DNA from 3 places in the Azonexus hydrophilus genome. Region 2 is predicted to be linked to each of the others. Evidence: predicted binding sites of a transcription regulator. Region 2 holds the regulator's gene; each other region holds the start of a gene.
The links. The regulator sigma-54, encoded in region 2, starts transcription at its own class of promoters, with help from an activator protein. The targets are predictions, from matches to a motif close to TGGCACGCTTNCTGCTNA.

Region 1 (9,762 bases), 1.6 Mb from region 2:
CGTGCCTCGTCGATCGCCTGCCGCGCCCGCCGCCCATACTCGTGCCGGCTCGACGCATTGCCGCACAGGCCGTCGAGCCAGGGCAGCATCGCCGCCTTCACCGCAGGGTCGAGCGGTGTCGTGGCGTTATGGTCGAGATAGACGGGCTGGAACATGATAGCTCTCAGGCGAGCGCCACAGTCTTTTCACGCACGACGCGACGCGGGTGCGGGCCGAGCGGACCGCTGATCACCGCTTCACCGCGCGCGGCAGCCTTGACCTTCTCGCGATCGACGAGATCGGCCAGGGTGACTGAGGCCAGGTATTCGAACATTTTCGCGTTCAGCGTGGACCACAGGTCGTGCGTCATGCAGCGATGCTCGTCCTGGCAGTTCTCCTGACCACCGCACTGGGTGGCGTCGAGATGCTCGTCGACAGCACGAATGATGTCGGCGACAGTCACCCGTTCCAGCGGCCGGGCAATCCGGTAGCCGCCGCCGGGACCGCGCACGGAATCGACCAGCTTGTAACGGCGCAGCTTGCCGAACAACTGTTCCAGGTAGGACAGCGAGATGCTCTGCCGCTCGGCAACGCCGGCCAGCGCAACCGGCCCATCCTCGCCGCGCAGTGCAAGATCCATCATCGCCGTTACGGCAAAACGTCCTTTGGTGGTCAAACGCATTTCGGTCTCCCGATCAATAACCTAGTGTTGCGGTCAACTATATACAATCCAGACAAAATCAGTCAACTATTTTGCTCAGGTATTTCGGATCGAAATCGTCGGCCGCCTGGACTTCCTGGTCGCACTTCACGCCCTGCGCCTCCAGCTCCTTCAGCAGCGAGGCCAGGCGGCGGTCGGTTTCGGCGGCGTGATCGAGCAGACCATGGATGGCCTTGGCCAGCGGATCGTCCTGATCACGACCGACGGCATAGGCCGAAAAGCCCAGCTTCTCGGCTTGCTGCTCGCGTTCGCGCGTTTGCTGGTCAAGAATGCGCGCCGGATTGCCGACCGCGGTTGCACCGGCCGGCAACGGCTTGGTAACGACGGCGTTGGAGCCGATCTTGGCGCCGGCAGCAATGATGATAGGACCGAGCACCTTGGCCCCGGCACCGACCACCACCCCGTTCTCCAGCGTCGGATGGCGCTTGCCCTTGTTCCACGACGTCCCGCCCAGCGTGACCCCGTGATAAAGCGTGACATCGTCCTTGATCTCGGCCGTCTCGCCGATCACCACACCCATGCCATGGTCGATGAAGAACCGACGGCCGATGGTCGCCCCGGGATGAATCTCGATCCCGGTCAGGAAACGCGACAGATGCGCGGTAAACCGCGCCAGCCAGCGCAGCCGATGCCCCCACAGCCAGTGGGCCACCCGATGCAGGATCAGCGCATGAATGCCGGGATAACAGGTCAGCACCTCCCAGAACGAGCGAGCCGCCGGGTCGCGGTCGAAGACCGCGCGGATATCCTCACGCAAGTGCCGGAACATGGGGTGCTATCTCCCTATTGAAAGGGGGTGAATTCTAGAATACTCGACTGAATTTGTCAGCTATTTCCTGCAACATCTTCGACGGCCGCCTGCGCCCTCGCCAACGCCAGCCGCCGGACCAGTTCTGGAATCATCGCCGCATCGGCCATGCCGTAACCGAGGACCAGGCCGTTGGCGGCACTGGCCCCGGCGAAGTAACGACTGAGCGCCCGGGCGCTGACGCCCTGCCCGGCTGCGGCGGCGACGATTGCGGTATCCGGTGGGGCGGCGGGCAAATGCAGCGTCAGGTGCAGGCCGGCGTTGCCGCCGGCGATGCGTGCCTCCGGAAAATGTCTGGCCAGCGCCGTGCGCAGCACCTGCTGGCGTTCGCGATAGATCGGCGCCATCGCGCGCAGATGGCGGGTCAGCCTGCCGCTGTCGAGAAAACGGGCCAGCGCACGCTGTTCGACCGCCTGCCCGCCCCGGTAAAGATCGGACAAGGCCTGACCGAAGCTGTCGACCGCCCAGCGCGGCACCACCAGGTAGGCGATGCGCAGCCCCGGATAGAGCAGCTTGCTGAAGGTGCCGAGATAGACCACCGGCGCGTCCGGGTGCAGCCCCTGGATTGCCGGCAACGGTCGCGCATCGGGACGGGCGTGGTTGAATTCGCTGTCGTAATCGTCCTCGATCAGCCAGTTGCTGCCTGCCTCGAGGCGGTTGAGCAAGGCCAGCCGCCGTTCCAGGCTGAGCACGCTGCCGCCGGGGTACTGGTGGGACGGCGTCAGGAAGATCAGGCGAGGCGGCTGCGTCCGCCACAAGGTCTCGTCCGCGGCCATGCCGTCGTCGTCAACGGCAACCGGCACGGTACGCAAGCCAGCGGCCAGCATGGCATTTCGTGCCACCTGGTAAGCCGGATCTTCAAGCCAGGCAATGTCCCCGGGGTCGGCCAGCAGACGGGCGCAAGCGTCGAGCGCGACGTTGCCGCCCGGGACGATGAACACCTGCTCCGGCGCACAGGCCACGCCGCGCCGGGCCGCCAGGAAATCGGCGACCGCCCGGCGCAGCGCCGGCTCACCGCCGGCGGCGGCATACGCCAGATGGCGCGCCCCGACCTCGCGCCAGGCCGTCTGCAGCAGACGCGCCCAGACCGGCCACGGAAAGGCGTTGAGATCGGGCACGCCCGGCGCGAAGGGCAAGGTGGCGTCACCCGCCTGCATGGCGATCAGGCTGCCGGCCCGCCGCGACAGGACACCGGCCCGCGCCACGCTGGCTGTCACCGTCTTGCGCTGCGGCAAGGCGGCGACCCGAGTGCCGCCACGATCGGCCTCGAGAAAACCTTCGGCGACCAGTTGCTGATAGGCGTAGAGCACGCCGTTGCGGGACATGCCGCAATCGAGCGCCAGTTGGCGACTGGCCGGCAAGCGCAGGCCGGCGTGCAGGCGCGCGTCGAGAATCGCCTGCTTGAGCACGCGATAGAGACGTTGCTGACGCGCTTCGCCCGCAAGCGGCAAACGAAGTTCGGCAAGGACAAGTTCGAGGGCCATCTGGCTCCATGAAATCAGACTACCGTGGTTCCATGAATGGTGCCACATGGCGCGCATACTGGCCGAACTTTCCAGGAGACCTCATGCAACACACAGCCCCCAGCCTGCGCACCCGGGTTCGTCGCAAGCCGCAACGCGGTCATTACGATCCGGCCACCATCGCCGCCATCATCGATACCGCCCTGATCTGCCAGATTGCCTTCAACCAGGGCGATAGCGTCCATTGTTTGCCGACGGCCTGCTGGCGGGTCGGTGACGCGCTGTACATCCACGGCGCCAACAACTCGCGCCTGACGCAAACCCTGCTCGACAGCGACTGCTCGGTCTGTATCGCCCACGTCGATGGATTGGTCATGGCGCGCTCGGCCTTCCACCACTCGATGAATTTCCGCTCGGTAGTGATTTACGGGCGATTTGTCGCGGTCAACGCGCCAGACGAGAAGAAGACCGCCCTCACCGCTTTCGTCGAACACGTCAGCCCGGGGCGCGCGGCGCTGGTGCGGCCACCGAGCGATGCGGAACTGGCGGGTACGGCCGTCCTGCGCCTGGCGCTGAACGAAGCTGCGGCCAAGATCCGCAACTGGGGCGTCGAGGACGATGCTACCGACCTCGACATCCCCGTCTGGGCCGGCGTTGTACCGCTGCGCCAGCATGCCGGCCAGCCAGAAAGTGATGCCGGTGCGGCGGAATTCACGCCAACCGCCCTGCCCGAATGGCTGATTTCCTGAGTACCAAAGCAATTCGCCGGCACTAGGCCGGCGAATCGTGTTTCAGGCAGTGGTAATCAATGCGCGCCGGGGTGCGATTGCGTCCGCGAAGCGCCGGCCTCCTTGTTGATCTGCTTCACTGCGTAATAGCCGATATAGACGGCCATCACCAGGATGAACAAGATCGTAAACAGGCTAAGCAAGCCGATATCGGATGTAAAAAGCAGATTCCACGCCATTGCTGTTCTCCCTCGAATTGTTTGAAAGTGCTGGTTAAGCGGACATGCTGGCGCAATAACCATGCCCGGTCGATGGTGTTAAGACAGCACTTCATGACATTCGCCAGAAACGGCCGTTGCCAGCGGCTCGCCGGACTATCGGGGGAAACCCGGTCGCAGGAAGGATGGCATCTCGCAGCGCACTTCATGCCATAAATGACAGTCACACTCCGCCACGCTTGACAGTTTCGACACAGTTTTAATGCCGTGCTGCCGCCAGGAAAGCGTCGAGCACGGGCGCGCAGTCGAGCAAACCGCCGTCACCGTGGTGGTGGAATTCCGGGTGCCACTGAACGCCGCAGACGAAACTACGCCCCTTCCAGCGGATCGCTTCGATGATGCCGTCGTCGGCCTCAGCCTCGACAATCACCTCGTTCCCCAGACGGTGCACCGCCTGGTGGTGGATCGACACCACCGCACCCCCCGCTTCACCGCCGAACCAGCGCGCAAACTGACCGTCGGCGGAAAAACGCACGCTATGCACATGGCGGTCGTAATCCTCATGCTCGTGGGCAATCGCCGTCGGGCACTGAGTCGGCAGATCCTGGTACAGGGAACCGCCGAGCGCGACGTTGATCAGCTGCATGCCGCGACAGATGCCGAGCACCGGCTTGCCTGCCTCCATGAACTCGTGCAGCAACTCCAGTTCATAGGCATCGCGCACCGGATCACCGGCCCACGCCGGTTGCAGTGGCGTTTCGCCGTAGGCCAGCGGGCTGACGTCGGCACCGCCCTGCAGGATCAGGCCGTCGAGATACTCGGCGTAATCGCGCAGGCGGATGTTGCTGCGCATCAGGATGCCGTCCTGCAGGACCGACGGCACCATCAGTACCAGCACGTCGCGCGACTGCACCCACTGGGCAATCGACTGCTCCAGCACCTGCAAGGTCCGCGTATGTATCCCTTGGCTATCCGGCACAGGATGATGAATCCTTGCAGAGAGCCCAACATGGATGGGACGACGGCGAAAACTCATGATTCATCTCCCCGGAAAGTGCGTACCGCGGCATCGACCATGCCGCGCAGCCCGCCCGATTCGCCATACCAGCGGCGCAAGTCGCCGGCATGGTTGCCGGTAGCAACCACCTGGCGCAGCACATCGAGCGCACCGGTGCTGCCCAGAACGGCAGCGTGCGGCGCCAGTTGGTTCAGGGTTGCCAGCACATCGTCGCGCAGGGGCAGCGTCTCATGCCGGCGCGGATGCACCAGCGTCGCGTCGAGGCCGAAACGGCAGGCCTGGAAACGGTTGTAGTTGTAGACCAGATAGTCGTCTTCGCTGACCGGCTCGCCCTGCTCGCCCTGCTCGCGCAGCATCCGGCACAGGGCCTGCAGGTAGGCGGCCAGGGCCGCCGCCCGCTCGACGCTGAGCGGGGTGTCGCAGACGCGCAGTTCGATGGTCCCGTATTCGGGCTTGGGCCGGATGTCCCAGTAGAAGTCCTTCATGCTCTTGACCACGCCGGTGCTTTCCATCTTGCCGAAATAGTCCTGGGCAAAGTCCTCCCAGCGCAGCAGGAAAGGCGCCCGCCCGGACAGCGGGAAGGCAAACACCGAGTTCAGCCGCGCCGAATCGAACAGCGTATCGACCCCCTGCAGGAAAGGCGACGACGCCGACAGCGCGATGAAATGTGGCAGGTAGCGATTGAGCGCGTGCAGGAGGTAGAGCCCCTCGTCGGCACTGGCGCAACCGATGTGCACGTGCTGACCGAAAACCGTGAACTGTTTGGCCAGGTAGCCGTACAGCGCCGATAACTCCTGAAAGCGCGGCTTGTCGAAAATGCGCTGCTCCGACCAACGCTGGAAGGGATGCGTGCCACCGCCGCAGACGCCGACGTTGAGGCGGTCGCCGGCCTCGACCAGGGCGTTCCGCATCTGCCCGAGCTGGCCGAGCAAGGCGCCGTAATCGGTGTGCACGTCGGTCGAAATCTCGATCATGCTCTCGGTGATTTCCGGCTTCACATCGCCCGGGAAAGGCTGCTTGCCGAGCAGGAAAAGCATGTCGGCCGCCGCCGCGGTCAGGTCGAAATCGGTCAGATCGACCAGTTGCAGCTCCAGCTCGACGCCCATGGTCAGCGCTTCGCCCGCCTTGAATGCTTCCAGCGTCATCTCAGCCGCCCTCCTCGCGCCCGGCCTCGCCGGCCAGGATCAACGCCCGCTGCGTCGCCACCGGCCCAAGCAGTTCGAGCGCCAGCACCAGCAGACCCAGACCGGCCACCTGGGCGAATACATCGATACCGAGATGGCGCGTCTGTTCGAGCAGCAGGATGGCAAACACCGACATCGGCGTCAGCGCCAGCCCGGTCAGCGCCCCCTTGCGCCAGCCGATGCCTGACAGACCGGCAAAGGCCACGCAGGCGCCGACCTTGCACAGCGTGCGCACCACCAGGACCGCCAGCGCCAGCCCGGCCCCCTGGGCCACCTGCGACCAGGACAAGGTCGCCGAAGCAAAGACGAACAGCAGGATGGTCAGCAGGCTGCCCAGCGTGCCGAAACCACGATCCGCGCCGGAAAAGACGATGCGCCGGTAACGTACGACCAGGCCGAAGACCAGTGCCGCCAATAGGGCCGAGAACTGCAGGGCGTGCGTCAGGGACACCAGCAGCAGCGTGGCGATGGCGAAGATCACCGTCGCATCGCCACCACCGCGCCGCTGCCAACGCAGCAGGGTCGGCACGGCGACGCCGAACATCGCGCCGATCCCCGCCGACACGCCGATCACGGCCAGGCTGCTCCACAAGGCAGGAAGCAGGCCGCCGGCGCTGGTCAGCACCCAGTAACCGGCAATCGCCTTGAAGACCAGCACCGCGAAAACACAGTTGAACGCCGACAAATGCAGCATGCGTTCGGTAACCTGACCGGAACAGTGCAGTTCGTTGGCCACCCGCAGCGCCGCCACCGGCGACGAAGACATCGCCAGCGCTGCCAGCAACAGGGCCGGCAGCGGTGCCAGGCCGAAGCCCCGGGCCACCAGCAGCACGACGATAAAGGTGCCGAAGGCCTCGACCAGGCTGGTCACGGCCAGCCAGCGGTTATGCCGCAGCCAGTTCAGGTTGATGCGCTGGCCGAGTTCGAACAGCACCAGCGCAATGGCGAAATCAGCCAGCAGCGCCACCGGCGTTCCGGCCGGCTGGGGCAACAGGCCAAGCTGACCGCTGGCCAGCACGAAACCGGCCAGCGCATAACCGCAGACGCGCGGCAACGACAGCCAGCGGCTGATCGCTTCACCAGCCAGCCAGGCCAGCAGCAAAGCCAGTGGCCAGGCCATGCCGGCAAGCGGATTTCCAAGAGACTCAAGCATCATGACGACTCCCGCGATGATTCGGTTGTGTCCTGCGCAGCCTTGAGCTTAACGCAATTTTCGCCGCACATGCCAGAAGTTGCCGACATGGTGTCAGCCAGATCAATGAAAATCCCGGCTGCGGGTTTCCAGTCGCCCCAGCCAGGCGGACAGGTCGACCAGGCGCTGGGCGACCAGATGCACCACGCCATCGGCACATTGAAGTTGACCGTAAACCCCGAGCAATGGTGCCCCGAGCAATTCGCGCCGCTGTTTTTCCACCAGCCCCGGCTTGACGACGACGTTGGTCCAGCCGGTTTCGTCCTCCAGCGTGACGAAGACGATCCCGGTCGCCGTGCCCGGCCGCTGGCGGCCGGTGACGATGCCGGCGACGCGGACCAGCGCGCGGTCGCCGCGTTGCGCCAGTTCGCCGGCACTGAGGAAGCGCCGCGCTGCGAGATGTTCGCGCAGCAGGGTCAGCGGGTGCGTGCGCAGGCTGTGGCCGAGCTGGCGGTAATCGGCGACCAGGTTGTCAGCCAGCGTCGGCGCCGCCAGCTCGACCGCCGTTTCTGGCGCCGGCAAGCCGGCGAAAAGATCGCCCTGGATCGCCCGCCGGCCGCTGTCGGCGACCGCCCAGGCCGCCTGGCGGCGATGACCGGCGAGACCGCGCAAGGCGTCGGCAGCAGCGAGCTGATCCAGATCGCGCTTGCCCAGGGCGCAGCGCGCCGCGAGGTCGGCGACATCGGCAAACGGCGCCCGCCGCCGCGCGTCGGCGATCCGCACGGCCGCTTCCCGGCTCAGTCCCTTGATCTCGCGCAGGCCGAGGCGCACCGCGCCGCGCTCGTCGATCCGGCTGTCCCAGTCGCTGGCCGTGACATCGGCGGGCAGCACGCTGACACCATGGCGGCGGGCGTCCTGGATCAACATCGACGGCGAATAGAAACCCATCGGCTGGCTGTTGAGCAAGCCGCAGAGGAAGGCCGCCGGGTGGTGGCGCTTGACCCAGGCCGAGGCATAGACCAGCAGCGCGAAGCTGGCGGCGTGCGATTCGGGAAAGCCGTATTCGCCGAAGCCCTGGATCTGGGCGACGATGCGCTCGATGAAGGCGGCCGGCACGCCGTTGCGCGCCATGCCGGCGCGCAGCTTGTCCTGATAGCGGGCGAGATTACCTTTACGGCGCCAGGCCGCCATCGCCCGCCGCAACTCGTCGGCCTCGCCGGGCGTGAAGCCGGCGGCGACGATGGCCAGTTGCATCACCTGCTCCTGGAATATCGGCACGCCGCAGGTGCGCGCCAGCACTGCGTCGATCGCCGGCGTGATGCGCTCGATATCCTCCTTGCCCTGGCGCCGCTTCAGGTAGGGATGGACCATGTCGCCCTGGATCGGCCCGGGGCGCACCAGCGAAACCTCGATCACCAGATCGTAGTAGTTGCGCGGCCTGAGGCGCGGCAGCATGCTCATCTGCGCCCGCGATTCGACCTGGAAGACGCCCATGCTGTCGGCGCGGCACAGCATGTCGTAGGTCGCCTTGTCGCCTTCGGGGATTTCGTTCAATGCCAGCGGCCCGATCATCGCCAGCATCCGGCGCAGCGCCGACAGCATGCCGAGCGCCAGCACATCGACCTTCATCAGGCCGACCGCGTCGAGGTCATCCTTGTCCCACTGGATCACCGTGCGCTCGGCCATTGCCGTGTTCTCGACCGGCACCAGCCGCGCCAGCGGCCCGCGCGACATGACGAAGCCGCCGACATGCTGGGTCAGGTGGCGGGGAAAGCCGCGCAGTTGCTCGGCCAGCCACAGCCACTTGGCGACGCGCGGCGACGCCGGGTCCAGCCCCTGCTCGGCGAAGCGTTCCGGCATCTGTTCGCGCTTGTCCCACCAGGCGAGCGATGCGGTCAGCGCGTCGATGCGGGCGATGTCGAAGCCGAGCGCGCGACCGGCGTCGCGCAACGCGCCCTTGGTCCGGTAGGTGATGACGGCGGCGGCCAGCGCCGTGCGCTCGCGGCCGTATTTTCCGTAGATGTAGGCGATGACCTCGTCGCGCCGCTCGTGCTCGAAATCGACGTCGATGTCGGGCGGTTCGCCGCGCTCCTTGGAGACGAAGCGCTCGAACAGCATCGCCGAGCGCGCCGGGTCGACCTCGGTGACGCCGAGTGCGAAACAGACCGTCGAATTCGCCGCCGAGCCGCGCCCCTGGCAGAGGATGTCGACGCTGCGGGCGAAGCAGACGATGTCGTAGACGGTCAGGAAATAGGCTTCGTACTGCAACTCGGCGATCAGCCGCAATTCGTGCTCGATGCGCTCGCGCACCGCGCCCGGCACGCCCGCCGGGTAGCGCCGGCGCAGCCCGGCTTCGGTTTCGTGGCGCAACCACGAGGTCGGCGTGTGGCCGGCGGGGACGATTTCTTCCGGGTATTCGTAGCGCAACTCGTCCAGCGAAAACGTGCACAAGGCCGCGATGCGCAGCGTTTCGGCCAGCAGTTCGGGCGGATAGAGCCGCGCCAGCCGCAA
Region 2 (9,762 bases):
GCCAGCCTTCGCACATCCTACACAACATGGGTCACGCCATTACCCATGAAAAGGAATGGCCGCGCGCGGCGGCCATCATTCAGACCTGGCTGGACGGTCTCAGGCCCTGATATCGATGCTGTTGCCGAGGTTGGCCGGGTTGCTGGCCACCTGCGGCAAGGTCTGTAATAGCTGCAGGGCGTTGGCGGCTTCGATATCGATGGCTTTCTTGAGCACCAGCATGCTCGCCTGCATGGCAGTCTGCTGCTGGGTCAGTGCGCCACTGGCACCAACGATTGCGGATACATCCATAGCAGAACTCCCGGTTAACGGCTGATGGTTTCAGTGTAGTCGCAATTTCTATAAACGGCGACTCTGGTCGCCCCGGGAAAAACCGATCAAGGCTTCGTCGATGCCCCGACCAATGGCGATGACCTTGAACAGTTCGCCCATCTCGTGCGGCATGGTCAGTTTCGCCGTGGCTGCCGACGCCCGGAAATAGTCTGCGGTATCGGCCGGAATCCTGGCCAGGTGGTCGAGCACGCCGCAATTCAGCAGGAACTGGCCCTGGTTGGTATAGCCCAGCAAATCCAGGCCGGCGCCGTGAGCGGCGGCGATGATTGCCGTGAAGTCGACGTGCACGGTCAGATCCTGCAAACCCGGCAGATAGAAGGGGTCGGGATGGGCGTGGTGGCGGTAGTGGCACATCAGGGTGCCCTGGCGGCGCTGCGGGTGGTAGAACTCGTGGCGCGGAAAGCCGTAATCGATCAGCAGCAGCATGCCCTGCTGCAGTATCTTCCCCCATTCCGCCGACCAGGCCCGCGCTGCCAGTGAAATCTCGGACAGATAGGCGCCGCCGGTACCGGTTTCATCGGCGATTTCGCGAGCCGCGGCCAGCAGCGCGCCCGTGGCCGGGCGCTCGTTCCACGTGAAACGGCCGTCAGCATCGAGGGCCACACCGCGTTCGCGGATGACATCCTCGTCCCAGACCACCAGATGGGCGGGCAGGGCGTCGAGCAGTTCATTGGCCACCACCACGCCGGAGAATGTTTCCGGCAGCCGGTCCAGCCAGACCACCCGCGACAGCAGATGCGGCGCAGCGGCGGCGATCGTCTCGCGCTGGCGTTCGCGCAGGTCGGGCGACAGATCGAGGATGGCATAGCTGTCGGGCAGACAGCCAAGCTGCTCGAACGCCAGCAGCAAGTCGGTGGCAAGCCGCCCGGAACCCGCGCCGACCTCGATCACGGCCTGGGCAGAAACGGCCATGACCTGGGCGATCTGGGCCGCCAGGGCCTGACCGAACAGCGGCGTCATTTCCGGCGCAGTGACGAAATCCCCGGCCGCCCCGAATTTGCGTGCCCCGGCCGCGTAGTAACCCAGCCCCGGCGCGTAAAGCGCCATTTCCATATAGCGGGCAAAGGACAGGAAGCCGCCTTCGGCGACCACGGTATTGGCAATCGCTTCATGCACCTGCCTGCTGTGGGCAAGGGCATCAGGAGAGGGCGCGGGCAGTTGGCTCATCGGCGGGCAAAGGCTCCATTCTAATTCGCCGGGCCGGTTTGCCGAAGGAAGCGTGTAAACTTGCGGGTTGCTGCAATTCAGCCAGGCCCATCGCGAAGACTTCCCGACCATGAACACGCCCGTATCCGCCAATCTGCAAAAACTCCGCAAATTCCTTGAAGGCCGCACCGGCAAGGCCATCATGGACTACAACATGATCGAGGACGGCGACACCATTCTGGTCTGCTGTTCCGGCGGCAAGGATTCCTACACCCTGCTGGCGATGCTGATGGCGCTGCAGCAGCGGGCGCCGGTCAAGTTCCGCCTGATCGCCATGAACCTCGACCAGAAGCAGCCGGGTTTCCCGGAAGATGTCCTGCCGCGCTATTTCGAATCGCTGGGTATCGAACACCGCATCGTCGAAGCCGACACCTATTCGATCGTCAAGGACAAGATTCCCGAGGGCAAGACCACCTGTTCGCTGTGCTCGCGCCTGCGCCGGGGGATCATCTACCGTACCGCCAAGGAACTTGGCGCCAACAAGATCGCCCTTGGCCACCACCGCGACGACATGGTGCATACGCTGTTCCTGAACATGCTGTTCGGCGGCAAGATGAAGGCCATGCCGCCCAAGCTGGTCACCGACGACAAGGCGCATGTGGTGATCCGGCCGCTGGCCTACTGCTCGGAGGCCGATATCGCCAAGTTCGCCCGCGGCATGGAATTCCCGATCATTCCCTGCAATCTGTGCGGTTCGCAGGAGAACCTGCAGCGGCAGAAGATCAAGGAAATGATGCACGACTGGGACAAGCGCTACCCCGGGCGTACCGAGGCCGTGTTCACCGCGATCCAGAACGTCGTACCGTCCCACCTGGGCGACAACAATCTGTTCGATTTCCGCAATCTGACGCTGGACACCCCGGTCGAACAGGGCGATATCGCGTTCGACAGCGAGGAAATGCCCATCAGCGGCAGCATACCGATCAATCCTGCTGCATGACGGCCCGCTGTCAACCGGCGGACTTCGTCATATAATCAGCCGTCCAACATCCGATCTTGCCCATGAACGCGCAGCACCCGATTCCTGTCATCATGGTTGCCGACATTTCCGGCAGTGCTTCGCTTCACCAGCGTTTGAACGCGCAAGAGGCGGATCGGGCCATTGACCGCTGCATCAAGCGCATGAGCCGCTCGGTCGAGGGCTATCAGGGCAAACTCCTGCAAACCGCCGGCGACGAAATCCTGGCCATTTTCCCGAGTGCCGAATCGGCCTGTCAGTCGGCCATCGACATGCACCAACGGGTCGCCGACCTGCCGCCAATCTCTGGTCACAAGCTGGGCATCCGCATCGCCCTGAACGATAGCGACGGCGCCGAGGCGCCATCGGCCGGCAAGCTGACCAGCATCATGCGCATGGCGGCGCTGGCCACCACCGACCAGATCCTGTGCAGCGGGCCGGTCGTTCAGACCCTGCCGGCCAGCGCCGTCGTTCAGGCCAACCCGCGCCCGGACATCGACAATCTGTTCGAACAGGATGCCGTCGTTCCGGTGTTCCAGATTCACTGGCCCGCACAGAATGGCGCGCCGGCGCCGCAGCACTCGATGTTCGGCCCACTCAGCCACAAGCTGGCCGAGCGCCTGTGCCTGCGCTACCGGGGCAAGGCCTACCTGATCGACGACAGCACCCCGGTCCTCAGTCTGGGACGCGATCCATCCTGTGCCATGTTGATCCAGAACCGCAAGGTGTCACGCATGCACGCTCGCATCGAACGGCGCCGCGATGGTTATTACCTGATCGACACCAGCACCAACGGCAGTTTCCTGAGCATGCAGGGGCGCCAGGAGATCACGCTGCGCAAACATGAAATCCTGCTCGAAGGCAGCGGTGTCGTGTGTTTTGGCAGTTCGCTCAACGATCCGGCAGCTGACCGGGTCGAATTCGAACACCTCTGAGCGACTCGCCGCTAACGCGGCTCAGACGTCGTCGTCGTTCATCATGCGGCTCTGCCGCTCGACGAAGTCCTGCATGCTGTCGATGCCACGATATTGCAGGATGGTGTTGCGTACCGCGGCTTCCATCAACACCGCCAGGTTGCGCCCGGCAGCCACCGGAATCACCACCTTGCGGATCGGCACGCCGAGCACATCCTGGCTTTGTGCGTCGAGCGGCAGACGCGGCGCGTCTTCCATGGCAATCGTGCGCTGCAGGTGCACGATCAGCTTCAATTTCATCTTTCGGCGCGAGGCGGTCTCGCCGAAGATGGTGCGGATATTGAGCAGGCCGAGGCCGCGGACTTCGAGGAAATCGCGCAACATGCCTGGGCAGCGGCCTTCGATGGTGGTCGGCGCGATCCGGGCCATCTCGACCACATCATCGGCGACCAGGCCATGGCCGCGCGAGATCAGCTCCAGCGCCAGTTCGGATTTGCCAACCCCGGAATCGCCGGTAATCAGCACGCCCATGCCGAGCACGTCCATGAACACGCCGTGCAGGCTGATGGTGTCGGCCAGGCGCGCCGACAGGTAGATGCGCAGGTGATCGATGACCGCCGAACAGTGCTTGGGCGACAGGATCAGCGGCACGTCGGCGGCCTTGCAGGCATCGACGATGAATTCGGGGGGCTTCAGGCCGTCGGCGACGATCATCGCCGGCGTGCGGGCCGACAACAAGTCGATGAACATCTGGCCGAAACGCCGCTCGCCGATGCGCATGGCCCAGTCGTACTCGGCCTGCCCCATGACCTGCAGGCGTTCCGGGTGGATGATGTTGATGTGGCCGACGACGTCGGCGCCGTAATTGCTGGCGGCCTTGAGCTCGATGCGCCGGTCGTTGCGCTGACCGGCCAGCCAGTTGAACAACAGCTTTTCGCGGTTGTCCTGGTACAACTGCTCCAGGCTGATGTGCCGCACGGCGCCGGTCAGGACTTCTTGAACAGTGCCAGCACCGCTTCGGCGTCCGGGGCGGCCTGCAAGGCTTCGCGGAAGGCGCGGTCGGAAAAGCGCTGGGCCAGTTCGGACAGGATCTGCAGATGCTCTTCGGTCGCCTGTTCCGGTACCAGCAACACGAACAGCAGGGTGACCGGACGGCCGTCCGGGGAATCGAAGGGGATCGGCGTCGCCAGACGGATCAGCGCGCCGGCGGCCTGCTGGAGGCCCTTGATCCGGCCGTGGGGAATGGCTACACCCTGGCCAAGGCCCGTGGAGCCGAGTTTTTCGCGTGCGAACAGGCTGTCGAAAATCAACGAACGCGACATGTCGAGCCGGCTTTCGAACAGCATGCCGGCCTGTTCGAAAACACGTTTCTTGCTGCTCGCATCCAGGTCAAGCAGGACCTGGTCGGCAGTCAGAATGTTGTCTAGAGGGTTCATGGGAACTTTGCAGCAAAGAAACCGCACCCCGAGGGGTGCGGTCGGTCAGGCTTAGTCGTCGATGTGCATCGACGGCTTTTCGCCACGATGGTGGTCCTGCAGCTTCTGCTTGTACTTCTGGACCTGGCGATCGAGCTTGTCGAACATGGCGTCGATGGCGGCGTAGAGATCGTCCCCGGCTTCCTCGACATGCATGTCCTTGCCCGGAACGTGAACGGTGACTTCGGCCTTCTGCTTCAGCTTTTCAACGGAAAGCACGACGCTGGCGCCGGTAACCTTGTCGAAATGACGGAGCACGGGATCGAGCTTGTTCTCGACGTATTCGCGCAGTGCCGGGGTGACTTCGATATGGTGACCGCTGATTTGCAGATTCATTTTTTCTCCTCTCTCTACAGGGTCTTGCGTAAATTGACCGGTGGGATGTTGAGCGATTCACGGTATTTGGCAACCGTGCGTCGGGCAACGACAATTCCCTGCTGGCCTAGTATTTCGGATAATTGACTATCCGACAAGGGCTTCTTGCCATCTTCCGCCGAAATCAATTGCTTGATCAGGGCACGAATGGCCGTGGCAGAACAGGCACCACCAGTATCGGTGGACACATGGCTGCCGAAGAAGTATTTCAGTTCGAAGATGCCGCGCGGCGTGGCCATGTATTTCTGGCTGGTAACGCGGGAAATCGTCGATTCGTGCAGGCCGAGCAAGTCGGCGATCTCGCGCAGCACCAGTGGCCGCATCGCCACTTCGCCATGTTCGAAGAACTGGCGCTGGCGGTCCACGATGGCCTGGGTGACGCGGTGGATGGTATCGAAACGCTGCTGGATGTTCTTGATCAGCCAGCGGGCTTCCTGCAACTGGCCGCTCAGGTTGCCATTGCCGCGACGCTGGCGGGCAAGGATGTCGGCGTACAGGCGATTGACGCGCAGGCGCGGGTAAGCATCCGGGTTGATGTAGGCGGTCCATTTACCCTTGAGCTTCTTCACGATCACGTCGGGCGTGATGTAGCGCGCTTCGTCCTGTGCGTAACCGGCGGCCGGCCGCGGATTGAGGCTGGTGATCAGCTCGTGCGCGCCGCGCAGGATTTCGTCATCGCAGCCGGTCAGGCGGCGGATCTTGACGAAATCGCGGGCAGCCAGCAATTCCAGGTGCTTGTCGGCAATGGTCAGGGCCAGCGTGCGCTCGGCGCAATCCTCTTCGACCTGCAGTTGCAGCAGCAGACATTCGCGCAGGTCGCGGGCACCGATCCCGGTCGGATCGAAATTCTGGATATGGCGCAGGGCGATTTCGAGCTCCTCGAGCTCGACCTCGTACTCGGGCGGCAGGGTTTCCAGCAGTTCTGCCAGCGGCGTGGCGAGATAGCCGTCGTCGCTGAGTGCTTCGATCAGGAAACGGACCAGACTGCGATCGCGATCGCTCAACTGGGTCATCCCCAGTTGCCAGCCGAGGTGCTCGCGCAGGCTGACGCTGGAAGCGTGGGCGTCCTGCGGATCGTTGTCGTCTTCCTCGTCGCGGCCGGCGCCGGTGAAGGTGCCGGCATCGCTGGACCAGCGATCGTCGTCGACGTCACCGGGCGTCATCGGCGGCTCACCCTGGGCATCCTCACGCGACTCGCTCGCCGGTGCGGGTTCGCTGACCGGCTTGTCGGGCGAATCGAACTGCTGGGCACCGGCGAAGGACTCGCCCGGTCCGTCGTCGTCGCGCTCGAGCATCGGGTTTTCCAGCAGGTAGCGTTCTATTTCCTGCTGCATCTCGACGGTCGACAACTGCAGCAGCTTGATCGACTGCTGTAATTGCGGCGTCAGGGCCAGATGCTGCGAAAGCTTGAGCTGAAGTGCCGGTTTCATTGATGCAATCTTGGTTTGGCGAGATCAGAGGCGGAAATGCTCGCCGAGGTAAACCTTGCGTACACTCTCATTGTCGACAATTTCCTCCGGACGTCCAGAGGAAAGTACATGACCGGCGTTGATGATCACCGCGTGATCGCAGATGCCAAGCGTCTCGCGCACGTTGTGATCGGTGATCAGGACACCGATGCCGCGTTCCTTGAGGAAGCGGATGATTTTCTGGATTTCCAGCACGGCGATCGGATCGACCCCGGCAAACGGCTCGTCGAGCAGGATGAAGCGCGGATTGGTCGCCAGCGCCCGGGCAATTTCAACGCGCCGCCGCTCGCCACCGGACAGTGCCGCTGCATTCACGTGGCGGACATGGGTGATGTGCAGTTCGTTGAGCAGGCTTTCCAGCCGCTGGCTGCACTCTTCGGCCGGCAACTTCTGCAGTTCGAGCACGGCGAGGATGTTTTCTTCGACGTTGAGCTTGCGGAACACCGAGGCTTCCTGCGGCAGGTAGGACAGACCGGTGCGGGCGCGTGTATGCATCGGCTGGTGGGTGAGGCGCTCGTCGTCGATATAGACTTCGCCGCCATCGGCGGCCACCAGGCCGACGATCATGTAGAAACAGGTGGTCTTGCCGGCACCGTTCGGCCCGAGCAGACCGACCACTTCGCCGGAGCGCACCGAGAAGGACACGTCCTCGACGACGGTGCGCGCCTTGTAACGCTTTTTCAGGTTGTGCGCGGACAGAGTGGCGGTTGGCTGGCTCATTCTTCTCTAGCTCCGCGCAGGGTCTGGCGGATCGCTTCTGCAGAAAAGCCGCGATATTGCAGGAAACGCATCTGTTTGGCACGTTCTTCTGCAGATTGGGGGGGCTGCCCGAATTTTTTCGCCCAGATCGCCCGGCAACGTTCACCCTCGTCGCCGGCCTCGGGCAGGGCGGCTTCGATGTCGCCATCGCTGACGCCCTTGTGCCGCAATTCCTGGCGCAGGCGGCCATTGCCGTAGCGATTGGCACGCGCCGAAACGCGCTGGCTGGCATAACGGGTATCCGACAGCAGGTGCTCGGCCTGCAAGGCATCGAGCACCGCCGTCAGGGCTTCTTCACTGTCAGCATGCGCCGCGAGTTTGGCATGCAGCTCGGCCCGGCTGTGATCTCGCCGGGTCAGACACTGCAAGGCACGCACCCGCAGATCAGCCATTGGCGGCCTTGCTCGGCTTGATCACGGTGGTGCTCGCCGCTTCGCGGATGCCGGCTTCAATTTCCTGGGCGATTTCCGGGTGCGACTTGAGGAATTCGCGGGAATTGTCTTTGCCCTGGCCGATCTTCTCGCCCTTGTACGAATACCAGGCGCCGGATTTGTCGACCAGCTTGTGGGCGACGCCCATTTCGACGATCTCGCCCTCGCGGGAAATCCCTTCGCCGTAGAGGATGTCGAAGATGGCTTCGCGGAAGGGCGGGGAAACCTTGTTCTTGACCACCTTGACACGGGTTTCGCTACCGACCACCTCGTCGCCCTTCTTGATCCCGCCGATGCGGCGGATGTCGAGACGGACCGAAGCGTAGAACTTGAGCGCGTTGCCGCCGGTGGTGGTTTCCGGCGAGCCGAACATGACGCCGATCTTCATCCGGATCTGGTTGATGAAGATGACCAGCGTGTTGGTTTTCTTGATGTTGGCGGTCAGCTTGCGCAGCGCCTGCGACATCAGACGGGCGTGCAGGCCGACCATCTGATCGCCCATCTCGCCCTCGATTTCGGCACGCGGGGTGAGCGCGGCCACGGAGTCGACGACGATGATGTCGACCGAGCCGGAACGGACCAGCATGTCGGCGATTTCCAGCGCCTGTTCGCCGGTATCGGGCTGCGAGATCAGCAGTTCGCCGACATTGACACCGAGTTTCTGGGCGTATTGCGGATCGAGCGCATGTTCGGCATCGATGAAGGCAGCGGTACCGCCAAGCTTCTGCATTTCGGCAACGACCTGCAGACAGAGCGTGGTCTTGCCCGACGATTCCGGGCCGTAGATTTCGACCACCCGGCCGCGCGGCAGGCCGCCGACGCCGAGTGCGATGTCGAGGCCGAGCGAACCGGTCGACACGACCTGGATGCCCTCGTCGATTTCGGCATCGCCCATCTTCATGATGGAGCCCTTGCCGAACTGCTTTTCGATCTGTTGCAGCGCTGCGGCGAGCGCCTTTGCCTTGTTGTCGTCCATGTTCATACCTCGAAACGTTGTGTGGATTATGGCACAGGGCCATGGATGGAACAAAAATTGCTCAATGGATACATCGAAAGCCGTTTTGCCGAAATGACAATGGCAATAACGGATTTTAGGGAAGATGACGACAGGCGCGGTATATTCTTCGCCCCTTGCGCAAGCCGCCGGAATTCCGGTTCACCAAACACTGTACAACTATACAGTATTCGATGAAAAAACCATCACTTCGCTTATTTGTCTTCAGCGCCTTGCTGCTGACCACCGCGACCCAGGCCGCACCCGCGCCCTGGCACTGGTGGGTGAGCAAGGCGGACGGTGCGCGCATCTGCATGCAGACCCCGCCGGGCGAGGGCTGGGCCTACAGTCGCGGCCCTTACCGCGATGCCCGGTGCACACTGCCGGCCCGTCGCTGAATGCGCCGCTATCTGCCGCCTGCCGAGCCGCTGACGATCATCCACGTCGATGACGGGCTGGTGGTCGTGGACAAGCCGTCCGGGCTGCTCTCAGTCCCCGGCCGCGGCGAGGACAAGCAGGATTGCGTGATCAGCCGCCTGCAGCGCGACTTCCCGGAAGCGATGATCGCCCACCGGCTCGACATGTCGACCTCGGGACTGCTCGTCGTGGCGCGTGGCGAGGCGATGCAGAAGGCGATGTACAAACTGTTCCGCGACCGCGCCGTGGACAAGCGTTACCTGGCCACGGTCGCTGGCTTGGTCGAAGCGGATGCCGGCGAGATCGACCTGCCGCTGATCTGCGACTGGCCGAACCGCCCCCGGCAGATGGTCAGCCATGAACTGGGCAAGCCTTCGCTGACCCGCTTCCGCGTCATCGAACGCTGCCCGGCCGAACAGCTGACGCGGGTC
Region 3 (9,762 bases), 1.4 Mb from region 2:
CAAACTGCGCAAACCGGAATCCACGCTGGGCGGTGGCTCGGCCGAAGAAAGCCGGCGCGTCGAGATTCGCGTTCAGTAACTTCATATGCCACGACAGCAAGCGGGCCATCTGGCCCGCTTTTGCGTTAACGGCGCAGTACCCGCCAGAGCATCTCGACGCCGGAGATGATCACATCGCCGACATCCATCTGGTTGCGCTGCAGGCGCTGCTCGCGTTCGTAGCGCGATTTTTCCCGCTCGGCGAGGATGATCGCGTCGCCGAGCATTTCCACGTCGCGGGTGGTGCGCCGGGTTTCGGCATGGTCGAAGCGGGACAGGGCCTTATCCACCGCATCCGGGTCAAGGATGGCGATGGGGGCGCGGCAATGCCGGCAGGCGTAGTCTTCACGGATGTTCACCGGGGCGCCGCAGCCGGTGCAGCGCACGGTGCCGACCTTGCGCGCCAGTTCGTCGATCTCGCTGTCGCTCAACTGGCGGACGAAACCCTTTTCGATCATCAACTGCGCAAAAGGCGTGAACCGTCCATGCTTCTGCAGGCAGCGATGGTAGTTGAACTGACCGCCGTGCTTGGAGCGGTCCAGACCGTGCAGCAGGCGTTCGTCGCAGCGCGGGCAGTGCAGCACGTCACGCAAGGGCAGGCGTTGCTGGTCGCGGTGTTCGTGGATCAGGCGGAACAGTTCGATGATGCCGCCCGGGGTGATCTGCACGCTTTCGAATTCGTCGAACCAGATGCCGTGGCAGTGAAAGCACAGGTCGATGATGACTTCGCCGTGGTGCATGCGCTCGAAGCGCCGCTTTTCCATCGGCTGCCGGCACGAAGGGCAGGGCGTCGGTTTCATCCGCAGCTGGCGGTCGGGCGGATGCTGCCGAGGTTGAGGGTGACGCCTTTCTTCATCTTGCCGATCACGTGCATTTCGCAGGCCTTGCAGTCGAACTTGAGGATCAGCTTTTCGTTACCGTTGATCAGCGTCATCGGGTCCGGCTTCAAGTGCTTCACCTCCTTCGGACAGAGGTTGAAACTATAGCGCAGGCAGTGGCGGGTGATCATCAGCGAGACCATGCCCTTTTCGTTGCCGGCCTCGTAGGCCTCGTCGATCAGCCGAACGCCGTGCTTCTCGTAGAAGGCGCGGGCCTTGCTGTTGAAGACGTTGCCGAGATAGGTCAGTTCGTCCTGCGGATAGGGCACGGGGTTGGCTGCCGGCGCCGCGCGCGGTGGGCGCGGATGGCTGGCAATGCGGGCGGCTTCGAGTTTTTCGGCCGCTTCGCGGCGCAGCGCGTTGATCACGCCGACCGGCAGGAACCAGGCCTGGCTCAGTTGCAGCTCGACGGCTTCGGCGACGAACATCGTGTTGCCGAACTTGCCGAGATTTTCCTTGAGCTTGGCCAGCGTCGCCTCCGGGTTCTGCGCCAGTTCGCGGCCGATCCGCTCGTCGCGGGGCAAGGTGACGGCTACGCTGACCTGGTCTTCGTCGCTCAGTGTCAGCACGAAAGCGTCGGCCTGCTCGGCGAAAACCGCCTTGATGGCGACGCGCCGGTCGGCCGAATCCTTTTCCAGCGCGCGCTCGAATTCCTGATCGCGGTTGCGGAACAGGGTCGTGCCTTCGCTCAAATCGGCCGGGATGTCCATCGGGAAGAGCTTCTTGCCGTCGACCCGGTTGATGCGCATTCCCTGCACATCGCCGTGGGCGTCGTGGAAGCAGACGCCGTCGCCGTTGTGGAAGGTTTCGCCGGTGTTGACCGTGAGCCAGCCGTCGCCGATCTCTGCCACCTCGCCAATCGGCTCGCCGACGAAGGCCGGCGAATCGAAAGCGCCGATGTCGTCCTGGCGGTCGTTGGCAAAATAATCGGTATAGCCGCGGTTGAAGGTCTTTTCCGGCTGCGGCGTGAAGGTGAAGGTCGAATGGCCGCTGGCAGCGCGCACGTAGCGCGGGTCGGCGGCGATGATTTCATCGAGCAGCGTGCGGTAATGGGCGGTGATGTTCTTGACGTAGGACAGGTCCTTCAAGCGGCCCTCAATCTTGAACGAGGAGACGCCGGCCTCGACCAGCGCGCGCAGGTTGTCGGACTGGTTGTTGTCCTTCATCGACAGCAGGTGCTGGTTCTCGGTGATCGTCTTGCCCTTGTCGTCGACCAGCGTGTACGGCAGCCGGCAGGCCTGCGAACACTCGCCGCGATTGGCGCTGCGGCCGGTGTGGGCGTGGCTGATGAAGCACTGTCCGGAATAAGCGACACAGAGCGCGCCATGGACAAAGTACTCGAGCGCCAGCGTCGTCGCGTCGGCCACCTGGCGGACTTCGGCGATGCTCATTTCGCGCGCCAGGACGATCTGCGAGAAGCCGGCATCTTCCAGGAACCTGGCCTTGGCCGGGTTGCGGATGTCGGTCTGGGTGCTGGCGTGGAGCTGGATCGGCGGCAGATCCAGTTCGAGCAGGCCCATGTCCTGGATGATCAGCGCGTCGACGCCGGCCTCGTACAACTGCCAGGCCAGTTGCCGGCTGTCTTCGAGCTCGTCGTCGTGCAGGATGGTGTTCAGCGCAACGAAGACCTTGGCCCGGAAACGGTGGGCGAAATCGCACAGGCGTCGGATTTCGGCGACATCGTTACCGGCGCCGTAACGGGCGCCAAAAGCCGGTCCGCCGATGTACACGGCATCGGCGCCATGCTTGATGGCTTCGATGCCGAAATCGGCGTTTTTGGCCGGAGCCAGGAGTTCTAGGGGGTGCTGGATTCGCGTCATGGCGCCTTAGTAGGTAAAACGGGGGGCAAGTTCCTCGATATTGAACTCGCGCAGGATCGCCTCGGCACGCTCGCGGGCGTTGCGGCGCGGCTTGCCGCGCTGGCTGGCGATGATCAACTCGTTCTTCATCGAATGTTCCCAGCCGACCAGTTCGGTGACGGTGACGTCGTAGCCGTGGGATTCCAGCAACAGGCAGCGCAGCACATTGGTCAGGTGGCTACCCAGTTCGCGGGTGTGGATCGGGTGCCGCCACAGTTCGGCCAGCGGCGTCTGCGCCAGCGATTCGGCCTTGCGGGCGCGCATCGTTGCCGCGACTTCGGCCTGGCAGCAGGGCACCAGCACGATGTGTTTGGCCTGTCGTGTCAAAGCGAAACGAATGGCGTCATCGGTCGCCGTATTGCAGGCATGCAGGGCGGTAACGACATCGACGACGGCCGGCAGCGCGTCCGAGGTCATCGATTCCTCGACCGTGCAGGCGAGGAAGCGCATGCGCGGGAAGTCCAGCCGGGCGGCCAGTTCGCGCGATTTGTCGACCAGTTCGGCACGCGTTTCGATGCCGACGACCTCTCCGCTGGCACGGGTCTTGATATAGAGATCGTAGAGGATGAAGCCGAGGTAAGACTTGCCGGCACCATGATCGACCAGGGTTTCCATGCCATCGAGCAGGGGCTCGATGAACTGGGCGAGATGGTAGACCTGCTTGAGCTTGCGCCGGCTGTCCTGGTTGAGCTTGCCGTCGCGCGTCAGGATATGCAGTTCCTTGAGCAGTTCGATCGACTGCCCGGGGCGGATTTCCGGGATCGTGGCGGGCGGGTTCTGTTTTTTCATGGGCGCAATTATCGCATTCAAACTTCTATCACTTTCGTGTCAACCGAATGGCGATGGCGTCGTTATTGCAATCATGGTGTAGATGCACCGTAATCTCACGGAGACACGAATGGGCAGTCTGAGCAACGAATCCTTCGAGCAATTTCTGGATTCCCTGAAAAAGGCAGGTATCTCGATTTCCAATGAAGCCCAGTTGCGCGAGCGATTGGCCGAAGCGCAGCGCTGGCGTTATGCTTTCCAGACGCTGGCCGCCAACGGCAAGAGCATCGGCATCTGTTTCGAAGACCAGTCCGCCGGCAGCAACAGCGCCGAGATCGAACGGGCCTTCGCTGAATTCCAGTTATCTGAAAGAAGCAAGGCGGTTTTCTCCGCCAGCCTCAAGCACTGAGTTTCGCTGTTCCGCGAAAAGCGGGGCAGGAAAATGAAAGACGGGCGCCGAAATGGCGCCCGTTCTGTTTTGCAGATTGCGCTTAGCGCGTGATCGGCTTGTAGCGGATACGCTTGGGCTTGGCGCCTTCTTCGCCCAGACGGCGGCGCTTGTCCTCTTCGTATTCCTGGTAGTTGCCCGGGAAGAAGGTCCATTGCGAATCGCCTTCGGCGGCCAGGATGTGGGTACAAATCCGGTCGAGGAACCAGCGGTCGTGGGAGATGACCATGGCGCAGCCGGGGAATTCGAGCAGGGCGTCTTCCAGCGCGCGCAGGGTTTCCACGTCGAGGTCGTTGGACGGTTCGTCGAGCAGCAGGACGTTGCCGCCGGACATCAGCGTCTTGGCTAGGTGCAGACGACCGCGCTCGCCGCCGGACAGGTTGCCGACCAGCTTGCCCTGATCGCCGCCCTTGAAGTTGAAGCGGCCGATGTAGGCGCGGCTGGGCATTTCGAACTTGCCGATCTGCAGGATGTCGCTGCCCTGGGCCAGTTCGTCGAACACCGTCTTCGAACCGTCGAGGCAGTCGCGCGACTGGTCGACGTAGGCCAGCTTGACCGTCTGACCGATCTTCACTTCGCCCGAATCCGGCTGTTGCTGACCGGTGATCATCTTGAACAGCGTCGATTTACCGGCACCGTTCGGGCCGATGATGCCGACGATGGCGCCGGGCGGGATGGTGAAGCTGACGTTGTCCATCAGCAACTTGTCGCCGAAGCACTTGCTGACGTTGTTGAATTCGATGACCTGATCGCCCAGGCGCTCGCCGACCGGAATGAAAATTTCCTGGGTCTCGTTGCGCTTCTGGTACTCGTGGCTGGACATTTCCTCGAAGCGGGCCAGACGGGCCTTGGACTTGGCCTGGCGCGCCTTCGGATTGCTGCGCACCCATTCCAGTTCCTGCTTCATCGCCTTCATGTGGGCGTCGACCTGCTTGTTTTCGGTTTCCAGGCGGGCTTCCTTCTGCTCCAGCCAGGACGAGTAATTGCCCTTCCACGGAATGCCGTGGCCGCGGTCGAGTTCGAGAATCCACTCGGCGGCGTTGTCGAGGAAGTAGCGGTCGTGGGTGACGGCGACCACGGTGCCCGGGAAACGCACCAGGAACTGCTCCAGCCATTCGACCGATTCGGCGTCGAGGTGGTTGGTCGGCTCGTCGAGCAGCAGCATGTCGGGCTTCGAGAGCAGCAGCTTGGCCAGCGCCACGCGGCGCTTTTCACCGCCGGACAGGACGCCGATCCTGGCGTCCCAGGGCGGCAGACGCAGCGCGTCGGCGGCGATTTCCATCTGGTGTTCGGTATCCGAGCCGGCGGTGGCGATGATCGCTTCCAGGCGGGCCTGTTCTTCGGCCAGCTTGTCGAAGTCGGCTTCCGGGTCGGCGTAGGCGGCATAGACCTCGTCGAGCTTGGCCTGTGCCTGCATGACTTCGCCGAGCGCCGATTCGACTTCCTCGCGCACGGTCTTGTCGGCGTCGAGTTGCGGTTCCTGCGGCAGGTAGCCAATCGACACGCCGGCCAGGTGCTGGACCTCGCCGTCGTATTCCTTGTCCACACCGGCCATGATCTTGAGCACGGTCGATTTGCCCGCGCCGTTCAGGCCGAGCAGGCCGATCTTGGCGCCGGGGAAGAAGGAAAGGGAAATGTCCTTGATGATCTGCCGTTTGGGAGGAACGATCTTGCTGACGCGCAGCATCGACATTACGTATTGAGCCATGGTCTCGCCTGTGACAAAAAAAACGGGGAAGGCCCGCAGTCTACGGGGCTTCCCCTAAAATGACCAGCCTTTGCGCTCAGGCGGACAAAGCGCTCAGGATGGGAGGGTGGTTCTTTTCTGCTGCCAGGGCGTTGATGTCGCCGCACAGTTCGCCACCTTCGGCGATCACCAGCTTGCCGTAACGGATCTTGCCGCTGACCCGCCCGGTGGCGTGGATGATCAATTGCGAACGGGCGGTCAGTTCGCCGTCGAAGCTGCCGTGAATCTCGGCCACATCGATGCTCACCTTGCCGGAAAACGCGCCCTTGTCCGCAATGCGGATGACGCGGCTGTCCATCGTTGCCTCGACCCGGCCCTCGACAACCAGCATGTCGCAATCCAGGATTTCGGCGCCCTTGAGTTTGACATCCGGGCCGACGATCAATCGGGCACCGCTGTCCTTCTCGGTGGTTTTATCGTTTTGTACTGCGTTCGACGGAGATACTTCCTGGCCACTCTGCGGTGGCGCTGTGGGGGTTGCTGCCTGGACTGCGTTGATGCTCTGGGGTGGGGTGCCGTTGCCGAGAACGGGGCGGGTGGTTCGCTGCGGGTTCTGCTCCGCACGAGTGATCGGCGGGCTGGTTTTCATGAACATGGATTCTCCTATAGGCAGGGTCGAGATTGACGCCGGCAAGACATAGCGATATGCGTGCCACAAATGAAAAGACATTAATAAACAATGAACTGAGAATGGCTCGGTGCGTATTTCAGCGACTTCTGTCGCCAATACCCGACACTTATTTGGCCGGGCCGCGCAGACCCGCCTGGCAAGCCGGCGTAGAATGTCGTTCGTTGGCGACAGATCGCTTAAGCAGATGATTTGTCGTTGTTATTGCGTTTGATTAATTTCATTGTCATTGACTCTGGAGTCTCGGTGTCCCTGTCATTTCGCCACGGCATGCTGGCCGGTGTCCTGTTGATCGTTAGCTTGCTCGGCGGTGTCGCCGCCCATGGCTGGTGGCTGCTGGAGGGCTTGGTCGGCCAGAGTCGGGAGAGCAACCAGCACGCGCTCAAGCTGACCGCCGTCGTCCAGGCGCTGGCCGAGCGTACCGTCGACATGGAGCGCAGCGCCCGCCAGTATCTGGTGCTCGGCGATCCGGTCTTGCGCGAACGTTTTGACGAGCATCATGCGCAATCGCTGGCGCTACTCGGGCAGATCGATCTGCCTGAACTGAGCGAATCGGCGATGGCCTGGCGCCAGCTTGCCGGGCAACTGCATGACGGATTGGCACAGGGGCAATCCGCCGAGGAGTTACAGCCCTTGCTGGCCGAGCTGGGCGCCTTGAACGAGGACATCCGCCGCCGCAGCCAGCGCTGGATCGAAGCCAGCAATGCGCGTCTGCTCGACGAACTGGAGCGCCAGCGCGGGCAACTGCAGCAGCGACTATTGTTGGCGCTGGGAGGCGCGCTGATTGCCGCGCTGCTGATGACCTGGTGGCTGATCCGCCCGGTCCGTCAGCTGGAAACAGCGATAGGCCGGCTCGGCGGCAAGGACTTCAGGGAACAAGTCGTCGTCGAAGGACCGGCCGACCTGCGCCGGCTTGGCCAGAAGCTCGACGACCTGCGCCAGCGTCTGGCTGAACTGGAGGCCGACCGCGAACGCAAGCTGCGCCACGTATCGCACGAACTGAAGACCCCGCTGGCTGCCCTCAAGGAAGGCGTCGCGCTGCTCGCCGAAGAGGTTCCCGGGCCCTTGTCGGCGACCCAGCGTGAAGTGGTCGATATCCTCGACCACAAGGTCGGCAGCCTGCAACGCCAGATCGAAAGCCTGCTGATGCTCAACGCCGCTGCCTACGAAGCGCGCCAGCTGGATGTCGCCCAGGTCAGTCCCGGTCAATTGCTGGCCGACGCTGCCGGGCGTCACGCACTTGCCGCCCAGGCGCGGCAAGTGCGCATCGTTGTTGAGGCCGGGGAGGGCATGGCCAGGCTGGATGCCGGCAAGCTGGCGGTAATCCTCGACAACCTGCTGGCCAATGCCATCGACTTCAGCCCGGACGGGGCAACGATCCGCCTGTGCGCCGTATCGACACCCACGGGCTGGCAGATCGACTGTATCGACCAAGGCCCCGGTATTGCCCCCGAAGATCTCCGGCGAATTTTCGAACCCTTCGTCCAGGGCCGACGTCAGGCGCCCGTCCCGCGTCAGGGCAGCGGTGTCGGTCTGTCGATTGTGCGCGAGCTGGTCGGCGCCATGGGCGGGCGCGTCGATCTCCTGCCGGGCGAAACCGGCGCCCATTTCCGAGTGGAGTTGAACCATGCCCGTTAGGCAATTGTGCTTTCTATCGCTGATCAGCCTGCTGCTCGGCGCCTGTGCCGTCACGCCGCCAGCCGGCGGGGCGCAAGGCGCGCTGGCCTTCCAGCGCACCTTGGCCGGGCTCGATAGCCTCGAACTGGCCCGCACCCGGGGCCAGCTTGCCGCCCAGCCGGGCAATGCAGATGCCCAGATCCGGCTGGCCCTGCTGCTGGCCCAGAGCAAAACCGGCAACGGCGATCTGGCCAAGGCGCAGGCGGTGCTCGACCACCTGCTCAAGGCGAACGACGAGGCCGCCCAGGCGCTGCATCCGCTGGCCCGGCTGCTCGCCGAGCATCTGGCCGAACGGCAGCGCCTGGAAAGCCAGATCGAGCGCCAGGGCGCGCAACTCAAGGACAGTCAGCGCAAGGTCCAGGAACTGCAGGAAAAGATCGACCGCCTCGCCGAAATCGAACGCAGCCTGCCCAGTGCAGCCCGGCCGGGAGTGCGCCCATGAAAGCCCTGAACGCCAACGTCGCCCACATCCTGATCATCGATGACGACGAAGACATCCGCCGTCTGCTGACCATGCGCCTGCAGGCCCGGGGCTTTCGCGTCACCCAGGCGGTTTCGGCCGAACAGGGGCTGGCCTGTATCGCCGTCGACACCCCACGTCTGGTCATCAGCGACATCCGCCTGCCTGGACGTGACGGCATGTCGCTGTTCGAGGAACTGCATCACACCCGGCCCAGCCTGCCGGTGATCCTGCTCACCGCCCACGGCACCATTCCCGACGCCGTTGCCGCCACCTCGCGCGGCGTTTTCGGCTACCTGACCAAACCCTTCGACAGCCAGACCCTGATGGCCCGCATCGATCAGGCGCTGCTCATCTCGGCCGGCGACGACCGGCCGGGCGGCGAGCAGGCCGACGCCAGCTGGTGCGAAGGCGTGATCCATCGCAGCACCTGCATGGCCGAGCTGCTGGCCGACGCCCGCATGCTCGCCCTGTCCGACGCCAGCATCCTGATTCGCGGTGAAAGCGGCACCGGCAAGGAAGTGCTGGCGCGCGCCATTCACCGGGCCAGCCAGCGTGCCGGCGGCCCCTTCATCGCCATCAATTGCGGGGCCATTCCCGAACAACTGCTCGAATCCGAACTGTTCGGCCACGTTCGCGGCGCCTTCACCGGTGCCGCTGCCGCCCGCAACGGCCTGATCCAGGCCGCCAACGGCGGCACACTCTTTCTCGATGAAATCGGCGACATGCCGCTGTCGCTCCAGGTCAAGCTGCTGCGCGTGCTGCAGGAACGTGCCGTCCGCCCGCTGGGCGCCACCCGTTCGGAAGCCGTGGATATCCGCCTGCTGTCGGCCACCCATCGCGACCTGGAGGCCGCCATGGCCCAGGGGCAGTTCCGTGAAGACCTCTATTACCGGCTCGACGTCGTCTCGCTGACCCTGCCCAGGCTGGACGCGCGTCGTGAAGACATCCCGCTGCTTGCTGCCCACTTCCTGCGTCAGCTCGGCGCCAAGTACGGCAAGCCGATCAGCGGCTTTGCTCCGGATGCGCTGGAAGCCCTGGCCACCGCCGGCTGGCCGGGCAACGTCCGGCAACTCTTCAACGTCGTCGAACAATGCTGCGCCCTGACCTCGACGCCGCTGATTCCGGCCTCGCTGGTCCAGCGCGCGCTGCGCGCCCCGGCCATGGATGCCCTGAGCTACAACGAAGCCAAGCAACGCTTCGAACGCGACTACCTGGTCCGCCTGCTCAAGCTGACCCAGGGCAACGTCGCCGACGC

Region 1: a site for sigma-54 is predicted at 4,091-4,108, ahead of AADV58_RS10610 (DUF3149 domain-containing protein). Genes of this name have one in related genera too.
Region 3: a site for sigma-54 is predicted at 6,377-6,394, ahead of AADV58_RS11620 (bactofilin family protein). Genes of this name have one in related genera too.

What each region holds. Positions count from the first base shown of each region.
Region 1 covers NZ_CP151406.1:2,190,160-2,199,921, forward strand. Annotated here, with positions in the region: gene AADV58_RS10585 (cysteine desulfurase family protein) at 1-155, opposite strand, end outside; gene AADV58_RS10590 (Fe-S cluster assembly transcription factor) at 164-661, opposite strand; gene cysE (serine O-acetyltransferase) at 720-1,469, opposite strand; gene AADV58_RS10600 (PLP-dependent aminotransferase family protein) at 1,526-2,992, opposite strand; gene AADV58_RS10605 (pyridoxamine 5'-phosphate oxidase family protein) at 3,076-3,720, shown strand; gene AADV58_RS10610 (DUF3149 domain-containing protein) at 3,777-3,938, opposite strand; gene AADV58_RS10615 (type 1 glutamine amidotransferase) at 4,177-4,953, opposite strand; gene AADV58_RS10620 (YbdK family carboxylate-amine ligase) at 4,950-6,080, opposite strand; gene AADV58_RS10625 (cation:proton antiporter) at 6,082-7,275, opposite strand; gene AADV58_RS10630 (error-prone DNA polymerase) at 7,375-9,762, opposite strand, start outside.
Region 2 covers NZ_CP151406.1:409,981-419,742, reverse strand. Annotated here, with positions in the region: gene AADV58_RS01995 (alpha/beta hydrolase) at 1-110, shown strand, start outside; gene AADV58_RS01990 (YjfB family protein) at 100-291, opposite strand; gene AADV58_RS01985 (class I SAM-dependent methyltransferase) at 340-1,500, opposite strand; gene ttcA (tRNA 2-thiocytidine(32) synthetase TtcA) at 1,610-2,479, shown strand; gene AADV58_RS01975 (adenylate/guanylate cyclase domain-containing protein) at 2,542-3,432, shown strand; gene hprK (HPr(Ser) kinase/phosphatase) at 3,454-4,389, opposite strand; gene ptsN (PTS IIA-like nitrogen regulatory protein PtsN) at 4,398-4,847, opposite strand; gene hpf (ribosome hibernation-promoting factor, HPF/YfiA family) at 4,899-5,222, opposite strand; gene AADV58_RS01955 (RNA polymerase factor sigma-54) at 5,237-6,691, opposite strand; gene lptB (LPS export ABC transporter ATP-binding protein) at 6,716-7,450, opposite strand; gene recX (recombination regulator RecX) at 7,447-7,881, opposite strand; gene recA (recombinase RecA) at 7,874-8,896, opposite strand; gene AADV58_RS01935 (hypothetical protein) at 9,109-9,312, shown strand; gene AADV58_RS01930 (pseudouridine synthase) at 9,313-9,762, shown strand, end outside.
Region 3 covers NZ_CP151406.1:2,404,434-2,414,195, reverse strand. Annotated here, with positions in the region: gene AADV58_RS11650 (OmpA family protein) at 1-79, shown strand, start outside; gene AADV58_RS11645 (zf-TFIIB domain-containing protein) at 126-803, opposite strand; gene AADV58_RS11640 (U32 family peptidase) at 836-2,737, opposite strand; gene AADV58_RS11635 (class I SAM-dependent methyltransferase) at 2,744-3,565, opposite strand; gene AADV58_RS11630 (hypothetical protein) at 3,675-3,953, shown strand; gene ettA (energy-dependent translational throttle protein EttA) at 4,036-5,700, opposite strand; gene AADV58_RS11620 (bactofilin family protein) at 5,777-6,334, opposite strand; gene AADV58_RS11615 (HAMP domain-containing sensor histidine kinase) at 6,614-8,005, shown strand; gene AADV58_RS11610 (permease) at 7,995-8,486, shown strand; gene AADV58_RS11605 (sigma 54-interacting transcriptional regulator) at 8,483-9,762, shown strand, end outside.